DNA from 3 places in the Paenibacillus sp. GXUN7292 genome. Region 1 is predicted to be linked to each of the others. Evidence: riboswitches for the same ligand, from Rfam matches in the RefSeq annotation. Region 1 holds a riboswitch; each other region holds the start of a gene.
What was found. A riboswitch is a leader RNA that binds a small molecule or an ion and turns the genes downstream of it on or off. The one in region 1 is predicted to bind cyclic di-GMP.
Positions count from the first base shown of each region.

Region 1 (3,155 bases):
AGGGGGAAAAGTTGTTTTTGATTGCAACTATCGCCCGTCGTTATGGGGGAAAAACGGCTATGAAGCCGCTCGGCCCCATTATGAGGAAATGCTGCAGCTGGCGGATATTGTGCTGATGAATGAAAAGGACGCTTTGCATGTGCTTGGAATGCAGAGCCAAGCAGAAGCGCGCAAGGAGCAGCTGCTAGAGCTTATTCCGCAAGTGGCAAAAGCCTATCATATCGCTGTTATAGCTGGTACTCAGCGTACGATCCATCCAGACAATACTCATTCGCTGTTAGGCTATATTTATAGGGAACAAGCTTTTTCCTTTGCAGATGCGAACCGCTTTGCTGTTTATGATAGAATTGGTGCAGGCGATGCTTTTACTAGCGGCATCGTGCATGGCGTGCTGGAGCAGCTGGCTTCCGGCGAAATTATCGCATTTGCAGTCGCAGCAGGCATGCTGGCTCATACCGTCGCGGGCGATACGCCTATGGCAAACGTACATGATATTAACCAGGCTGCAGCTTATGCTATGAACCAAACAGTAAGAGATATTGAGAGGTAATGGACGATGAAGCTGAATCAGGAAAAGGGAGCTTTATATTTGCAAATAAAAAATATTATGAAGGACCGTATTTTGCACGGTGTCTATCCGCTTCATTCGAATTTCCCTTCGGAGCCTGAGCTGGCTGAGGAATTCAAGGTGAGCCGGATCACTGTTCGCAATGCAGTCAAAGAGCTTGTGCAGGAAGGCTTTCTCGAAACGAAAAGCGGCAAGCGCACAAAAATTATTCGCAATGATGCGATTGCCGGGCGCATTAAAGGGAAGCGATTCACGGAATTGCTCGAAGAGAAAGGGCATAAGCTCGAGAAGGAATGGCTGTCGGCTTCTATCGAGCATAATGCGCAACAGTCCGAGGTGTATGAGCTATTCGGTGAGCAGAGCGTGCGAATCGAGCGGATTTATTATTTGGACGAGGCGCCGTATACACATTTTACGCATTATTTATCCGCAGATCTAAGCAGCATCGGCCTGGAGCAATTAAATAGCCAGTCCTTGTATGAGCTAATTAAAGAGCAGAATATAATGCTAATGAAATTCCAGGATCAATTCGCCGTAGAGGCAGCTCCGGCTGAGGTAGCGGCATATTTACAGGTAAGCGAGCAGACGATGCTGCTTAAGCGTCTGCGTTTTTCCTATGATGAGAACGGGGAATTAATAGAATATAGTGTGGCGTATTACAACACTATCATCATGCCCTATCATATTGATTATATTTAAATTTTTTAATAATCATATTAGAACAGGATATCTTCCTGTATAATTATGGACAGCGAATAATTTAATAGGCAAAATTACCGAAAGGTAATGACGCAAAGCTACAGGGGCTAAAGTCATTTCGACCATGCCAGCCAGTTGCCGATAGAGTGATGAAGCATGAGCTTATCTATTTGCAACTGGATAAGCTCTTTTTTTTGTGCCTATTAAGCGTTTCGCAGCAATCGCATGAAAACAATAGAGGAGATGATGTCAACATGAAAAAAATGCGTCTACTGACAAAGCTGATGATTTGCATGGTGCTAATGCTTTCCTTTGCAGGGCATAGCTTTGCGCAGGAGCAGACAGCAGAAGAGAATGAGCAGCAAAGGGATGAAATTATATTTGAATTCAGCGATTCTGCTGAGGCAAGCTGGGCTAATCAAGCCATTGGCTTTATGAAGTATAAACAAATATTGTCCGGATACGAGGATGGCAGCTTCCGTCCTAATAAGCCTGTCAGCCGTATTGAAGCTGTCGTGACAGCTGTTCGCCTGATGGGGCTGGAGGAGCAAGCGAAGGCTAAAACCGAAGGCGGAAAGCTGCTATTTGCCGATGCGCAGAAGATCGATAAACAGTACAAATGGGCAAGAGGATACATTATCGTTGCGCTTGAAAAAGGCTTGTTCGATACGTCCGAGAGCAAGCTGGACCCGGAAAAGCCGGCTAGCCGCGTATGGGTTTCTTCTTTATTAGTAAAAGCGCTTGGACTTCAGGAAGAGGCGCTTGCGCTTATGTCGGTAGAGCCGGATTTCAAAGATGTGAAGGCAATTCCGGCGGGTTCGATCGGATATGTGAATGTAGCAGTTAAGCAAGGCATTATTTCCGGTTATCCGGATGAAACGTTCAAGCCGCAACGCAGTGTGACACGCGCAGAGCTTGCTTCTTTGCTGGAGCGTACTGGTGAAAACCTGCAGGAGCAAGACGGTTCTGTAACGGTAACAGGAAAAGTTGTAAGTGTGGAAGCTGACAGTACGAATAATAAGCTTATTAAAATGGTTGTAAAAAGCTTCAACGGCGATACGCTGACTTATACAATTGCAGCAGACTTTCCTGTAGCATTCCATGATCGTTTTATTACAGCAGCAGGAATACTTGCAGGCGACAACGTAGTGCTAATGAGCAAGAATGGTGTAATATGGAAGGCCAGCATTATTAGTAAAGAATATGCAGACGAGGCGGCAGCAGGAATTAATGAGCTTGAAATAAAGCTTGTCAATGACCGCAAAACCGGCATCGAGCTGGAGTACAAGAGCAATAAAGGAAAAGTAAAAGCAGAAATTGAAATGTGGAGCAATGGCAAGAAAGAAAAGCTGAAAGGCGCTGCAGCTGTCGAGGAGCTGAAAACCTTCCTAAAGGAAGCAAATTTAACGCCTCAATTGTCTAAAGAAGAAATTCAGGCTCAAATTTTGCAGGCACTGGGTGTAAAGGACGGCAGCTATGAGCGGCTTGAGGCTGAAGTGAAGTTTTCGAATGGCAGCAAAGTCAAAATTGACTCCAAGCATAAGCAAGAATCAAATAAAGAAGAAGCGAAATATGGCATTAAAGAGTTTGAGCTTGAATTGAAGCTGAAAGACGGACTGAAGATTAAAGCTGAGTACAGCTTCGACGATGGCAAATCCAAGTCCCTGATAGAGCGCGGCTCTGAGAAGCTTTCCGCTGAAGCAGCTGAGAAGTCTTTTGCCAAACTGTTTGAACAGGCTGCATGGACGGATGGTATGAGCAAGGCAGATGCTTTGCAGGCGGTGCTGAAGCATTTTGAGGTACAGGAAGCTGATTTGACTGAGGTCGAGTTGGAAATTAAGTTTTCTAGCGGCAAAAAGATAGAGCTTGAATACGAGAAAGAACATGA
Region 1 is NZ_JBOZWO010000050.1:21,212-24,366, reverse strand. It holds gene ACRRU2_RS25740 (sugar kinase) at 1-550, shown strand, start outside; gene ACRRU2_RS25735 (GntR family transcriptional regulator) at 557-1,267, shown strand; cyclic di-GMP riboswitch class I at 1,325-1,410, shown strand; gene ACRRU2_RS25730 (S-layer homology domain-containing protein) at 1,522-3,155, shown strand, end outside.

Region 2 (3,155 bases), on a different contig from region 1:
TCTACGGATTGCTCCGCCAATTTCCTTACCTCGTGCGCAACTACAGCAAATCCATCGCCATTTTCGCCGGCTCTTGTCGCTTCAATCGCCGCGTTCAAAGCAAGTAAATTGGTCTGGGAGGCGATTTGGGTGATGAAATGAACCATTCCTTTGATTTCTTCAGATCGACGACTCAACATTTTTATTTTTTCAGAAGATATAGTGACCTTTTCGCTAATTCGCAGCACCTGTTCAACAACTTTATTGATCATAATATTTCCTTCGGTGGCTTCGTTTGCTGTTTTTATGGAAATATCGGAAACTGTACGCGATGTTTCCGCAATCTGGTGAACACCGGAGGCGATTTCCTGAATAGCCAATGAACTTTCCTCGGTTTGTCTTTTTTGTGTTGTGGCGCCGCTTGAAATGTCTTGAATATGTTTGACCATTCCTTTAATGGCTCGCCGATTAGATTCGTAATTGCTGTTCAATTGCGACGCAGCCTGAAACAGCTTATCTGCACTGCAAGAAAGCCTTTCCATGATGCCATTTAAAATTTGCTGCTTATGTACTTTTTCGTCCAGATCCGTTTGCAGCCTTCTTTTGTGCATGATCTGCCACATGATAGCGCCCGCGGTTCCAATTAAGAATAAGGCGTGAATTGCCACCATGGAAAACGGATATTCCGTTACTCCATAAACATATGCACCCAAAAAGAAATATCCCGCTATATGCTGTACTGCAAATAAAACAGTCATGATCACAATGAGAGTAATTTTTTCATAGTACCCTACGATGGCTAGGACCATAAATATAGAAAAATGATACTCGACCATCCCTTCCCCGCCAGCAATCATAGAGATGCTGCTGAAAGTAATGGCAAGTGTATTCATTAAAGGGACATAGGGATGATCTCGATTTGTGCGCAAGAGTACCAGCGCAGCTGTAAAAAATATAACGGGGGCGATCAAAAACATATTAGTGACCAAGCTGATTTGTTCATCAAAATGAATCCCATGAGTTCCTGACCAATAGTCGGATATACTGAAAAAACGATGGAGAAAATGCACAATAATCGATACAATGAGAACGATCACTGTCAATAACAGCATGATGCGATTTTTTTCACTTGTCAATTTCGTTGTTCCCTCCTGGATGTCTAGCCGTGCTCATTACCTTCCGTTGTATGCTCAAAAAAATGCATAAAAACCCCCGAAAACGGAGGTTTGACTTTCCACGTTTACGGTAACTGGCAGGCATAGTTTCTAAGACCTTAGCCCCTGTAGCTTTGCGTCGCCACTTTTCAGTGGGTTTGCCTTTTTCGATTTTTTCTGACGTACACTTAATTCGATGTTTTTCTGGTTATTCCTTCCTACTTCCGGGAATATTTTTTATTTTAGCGAGACTAAAGACCCCTCATCTTACTTCTGATCCGTCATTTTTCGCCCCGGCACTAACTCCAAACTAACAAATTAACCCCCACTCGTCATTTCGAGTGGAGGCCGATTGAACAAAAATTGCAAGACTATCCAAAGCAATCGATGCTGCTATTTATGTGGTCTTTCCTGCATTATCAACCCGAGAAATTGTAATTTCTCTCTTCATTATTGTTGCCCAGAAATTGCTGCACGTCCTCCATCGTCGGCATGCCGGGCTGCGCGCCGAAGCGTGTCACAGCCAGTGCGGATACACTAGTGGCAAGCTGCAGCTGAGCTGCCTCATCATAACCGGAAGCAATGCCAAATGTAAGAGCGGCGTTATACGAATCGCCTGCACCAGTCGTATCGACCACTTCTACCTGATAAGCTGCCATGCGCAGCGCAGTCTTGTTCTTCTGCTTATAGATCGAGCCTTTTTCTCCAAGTGTAGCAACTACACAGCCAGGACCTTGTGCCAGCAGCGAATCAATCGCCTCTTCAAGCGATGCTTCATCTGCTTTCAGCCCAGTCAAAGCATATAGTTCAGTCTCATTCGGTGTAATATAGTCAACGAGCTGCAGCAGCTCATCAGGCAACTTCATAGCAGGCGCAGGATTTAGCACAACCGTTTTATGATGTTTTTTAGCCAGCTCAGCTGCACAGCAGATCGTTTCTAACGGCACCTCCAACTGCATCAGCAAAATATCCGCTGCAGCAATTTGTTCTTCCAAATCAGTAATATTGGCAGGCAAGCAATAGCCATTAGCTCCTGGCACAACAATAATTTGATTGTCGTTGTCAGCCAGAACAATGGAAGCAATGCCTGTAGCAAACGGTGCTCGCTGAACCCCATTTGTATTCACTCCGCTCTCTGCAAGCGAACGCAGCAAATCGTCACCAAACGAATCATTTCCTACAAACCCAATCATACGCACTTCTGCGCCTAAACGAGCAGCCGCGACCGCTTGATTGCCGCCTTTGCCGCCCGGAACAAAATGCACCTCTTGACCAGATATCGTTTCCCCAGGTACCGGAAATCTTGAGCTTTTTACTACAATATCCATATTTAAGCTGCCTAACACGGCAATTACAGGCGTTTTTCCCATCACAAGTTTTGCTCCTCATGTACTTTTAAAAGTTGAACAAACAAACTTAACACGTACCTTATTATAACTTGCCTTCCCTGTATGCAGCATCCAATCTTCCAAACAAATCTTTAAAAACCATATCACGGTTAACGAAATTTGCAACTCTAATCAGATGCCTGCTGTGATCAACGCTCCACGTTACCTGATCCGTTAAAACAGGGCTATGAACAATATCAGTAGGCACTGCTTCAGGCTGAAGCAGCCAAGCGATAGCTGAAATATCCCAAATGACACGAGAATAGGCAAAATGATCGTTAGCGCACGATTCATAGCGCTCCGCCAGAAATTGTCCGATAGCCCCCTTGTCCTTAACATACTCATTAATTTCAGGCAGGCTTGTAATCAAATGTGAAGCGACACCTGCACATGGAATGAGCACAAGCGGAGCACCGCAATCCAGCACCGTTCTGGCGGACCAAACGTCCTGCACCAGATTAAACTCCTTTGTTTGCGGCCAATGCAGCGCATGTCCGCCTAGCCAAACAACGACAATATGATTAATAATTTCTGGCGCTAACAAAATGGCGGAAGCTACATTCGTAATCGCCCCAATGGCCACAACATAAAGCGGCGCTTCGGGACTGGCCTCTTTTGCCTTTGCAATTAAATC
Region 2 is NZ_JBOZWO010000008.1:12,072-15,226, reverse strand. It holds gene ACRRU2_RS09310 (methyl-accepting chemotaxis protein) at 1-1,115, opposite strand, end outside; cyclic di-GMP riboswitch class I at 1,221-1,306, opposite strand; gene rbsK (ribokinase) at 1,553-2,503, opposite strand; gene ACRRU2_RS09300 (nucleoside hydrolase) at 2,565-3,155, opposite strand, start outside.
Region 2: another riboswitch for cyclic di-GMP. It lies ahead of ACRRU2_RS09310 (methyl-accepting chemotaxis protein); the one in region 1 lies ahead of ACRRU2_RS25730 (S-layer homology domain-containing protein).

Region 3 (3,155 bases), on a different contig from region 1:
GCGTTACGGTCATAAATGACCATTAGAACCAAAAAGTAGTCTTTTTGTTGCATATACGGGACACTTATGACCGTTAGAAGAAGATCCCGCCGGATTCTCTAGCTTTTTTCCCGCTAACGGACATTTCTGACCGCTAGAAAGTGGAAGTTGGCGAAAAAAGAGCGCTAACGGTCATCAGTGTCCGCATCAGTGTAGGATCACAAACTTCTAAATTCTTATAATTCAAAAAAAATCCCAACCGGATCCTATCCAGGCTGGGATTAACATTATTTTAGAATGGGCTTTCTTCTGTTTTGCGATGTGTTAGTGCAAATTGTTGTGCTGTAGGATTGAAATACTTATCGCTATATTTGAAGTTGAATACTTGCTTGTCAAAATCAACATAGCCGGCATTCCATGTCGGATCTTGAATGACCCATTTGCCGCCAACCAACACTTCTACCCAAGCATGATTATCTTGCTTAGTAGTGTTGGACCAAGTTTCTCCATCCTCTGCCCAGATGGCTGTACCGTTAATAATTCTAGTTTTAATGCCTATTGAACGGTTGAGCGCTGCTGTAAGATGCACATAGCCGCTGCAAATCGCTTCTTTACGGTTTAATGTATCTATCGCTGAGTAATTAACTAGATCATTGCCCAAATAGCTTTTCACATCGTAAGCAATATTTTTGGCTACCCAATCATGAATAGCTTTTGTTTTCTCAAGATCTGTAGTTAGTCCCTTAGTAATCTTCTCAGCTAGAGCAATAATAGTTGGATGATCGCTCTCTGCATATTGTGTAGGCAGCAAATACTGCCAATCTCTCGTATCTTTATTAGTTACTGTAAATGCTGTATCGCCCCATACGACACTCTTATAGCTGCCAGAAGCATTTACATCCTTCTCGTAAATTTCAACTTTATAGGAGCCCGCTCCGTGGCGCAAGAAAATAGGAACTTCAAGCTTCTTGCCTTTGGATACGTAAACTTCCTTTTCTTCTGTTTTGCCTTTTGTAATGCGGACTAAAACAGCACGCTCTAAGGCAAACGATCCACTTAATATAATCTTACTTTGATTCGTGACTGTTGTTGATACTTTATAATTGCCTTGAGCTTGCGGCTTTAAAGGCGTAATCTCTGCATTTGGATCTTCTATGGCCGGACATGCTGGAGCAGCACTTGCAGGCTTTGCTTTTAGATCGCTTACTGATGCCTTTACATTGCGTAAAAACACAACCGCTTCTGCGCGAGTAAGCCCATCGTTAGCTGCATAGCCTTCGATTGTTTTGCTATGCTTTCCATTCGACAAATTATAGTCATAGAGCAGTTGGATGTTCTCATTCGTTGAACATGCATAACCAAGCGCATTGCCTATAATCGTTGCTACTCCGCCACGGCTTACAGCTGCGTAACGATCCTTCAAATCCCAGTTCATCTGTTTGGCATACTGCCAAACAGGCTCGTCCCACGCGGCATTATCTTGACGCTGCAGGCCATCTACTTCAAACGCGCGAAGCAGCATGCTTAAAAACTCTGCTTGCGTTACTTTATTATTAGGTCTGAATGTACCATCAGAATAACCATTAACAATACCTTGGCCTACTGCCCAATCAATAGATTCAGCAGCCCAGAAGTTTGTTGTATCCTTGAACTGTACTACTGCCGATGCTGAAGCAGCGATAGGCGCTGCAGAAGCCGCCACTGTTAGTGCAATCGATGTGGCAATGAGTTTCTTTCCCCATAATGAATACAGCTGTTGAATACGTTTAGTCAGCTTCACGTCGACTTCCCCTTTCGGTAGCTGGCTGCCACTTCTCAAAATAGAGATTGAGGCCCTTTAGCTTTGCGTCCCCGGCTTTCGGCGGGTTTGCCATTATCGTTTGAGTGTCGTTTTACCATTCACTCTACTAATCTATTAATTGAAATTTATACTACTATTTTAGCATATTTTGCTACTCAATATCACTATGATTTGTAAAAATTTTACGTCGATTTGCAGTACGTGCAGATTTCAACATTCCTAGCAAAGAAAGATTTCGGCTTTCTTGTGCATAGTATGTTGCCTGCTCGTCCGGTGCCAGTATTACCCCTAGTTGATGGTGTTCTCCGGCATAGCGTGCGCGCTGCGCAAACTTCATTTCTCCCTCTCTATTAAGCACCTCAAGCTTGCAAAAAGCAGGATTTATCATGAGGGCTGCATACAGCTGTTCCTTTGTATACACCTTTTCGCCGTTAACCTTTACAATAATTTCTCCGGGCAGCAGACCCATCGTATGAGCAGGCGTATGAGGCACTATGCCAAGTATACGTAAGCCTCTGCTGTCATGTACGTATAGAGGCGAACGGGCATTTTCATGGCGCTGGCTGCTCCATACCATCCATTCATGCAGTAAAATAGCCGCAGCAGCTGCAACCGGCAGCACCGGTGCCCACTGCCAAGCAGCAATAGCAAGCACCACAATAATTATGCTGTAAATAATAAGCTTATTGGATGCCGCTTTCGCTTTTTGCTCCGGCAGCATAGAACGTGTCAGCTCAGTAAAGCCTATCATGACCGGAAATGCAATTATCGTCCAGTTGCTATGACCGCTGCCTAGCGAAAAAAGCGGATCCCAGGGCAAGGTCAAGCCGCCGCTCGCTGCTGGCACTACCAAAAATAAAGGAACAGGCCAGAATCCTTGCAGCATATACCCCCCTACAAGCTTGCCTCGTTTGCCCTCTAGAAAAAGCGGTGTTGACAAGTTGGAGCCTTGCCAGCGTACTAGCAGTGCTTCTGCAAGATGCAGTAAGGCAACGAGCAGCAATAAAGACGCCGCTTCTATTTCTGTCAAAGATTTCACTACTGAACCCAGCCAATCCTCACGCTCTGCTAGCGGAGTAAAGCTGAATCCCCATTGCAGAATAGCAATAAGGCCAGCACTGTATGCAAAACATAAATACCTTACGCGAATGAGCAGCAGCACTGCCGCTATCCCCCACAGCCATAACAAAGCCGAAGCTGTTAAAGCTGCACCGATCCATATACCAATGATTGATGCGGCAATACCAATCACAAGACCAGCAAAAATAGCTTTAATGGTCAGAACCTTCCAGTCATGAAGCTTGACTGCAAACATTTGCCGCTCTAATCTCATTTGCCTTGTCATTTGCAGCACGATAAAAAGTATGGCCAAATA
Region 3 is NZ_JBOZWO010000028.1:24,328-27,482, forward strand. It holds gene ACRRU2_RS20040 (transglutaminase domain-containing protein) at 272-1,759, opposite strand; cyclic di-GMP riboswitch class I at 1,773-1,861, opposite strand; gene ACRRU2_RS20045 (PDZ domain-containing protein) at 1,932-3,155, opposite strand, start outside.
Region 3: another riboswitch for cyclic di-GMP. It lies ahead of ACRRU2_RS20040 (transglutaminase domain-containing protein); the one in region 1 lies ahead of ACRRU2_RS25730 (S-layer homology domain-containing protein).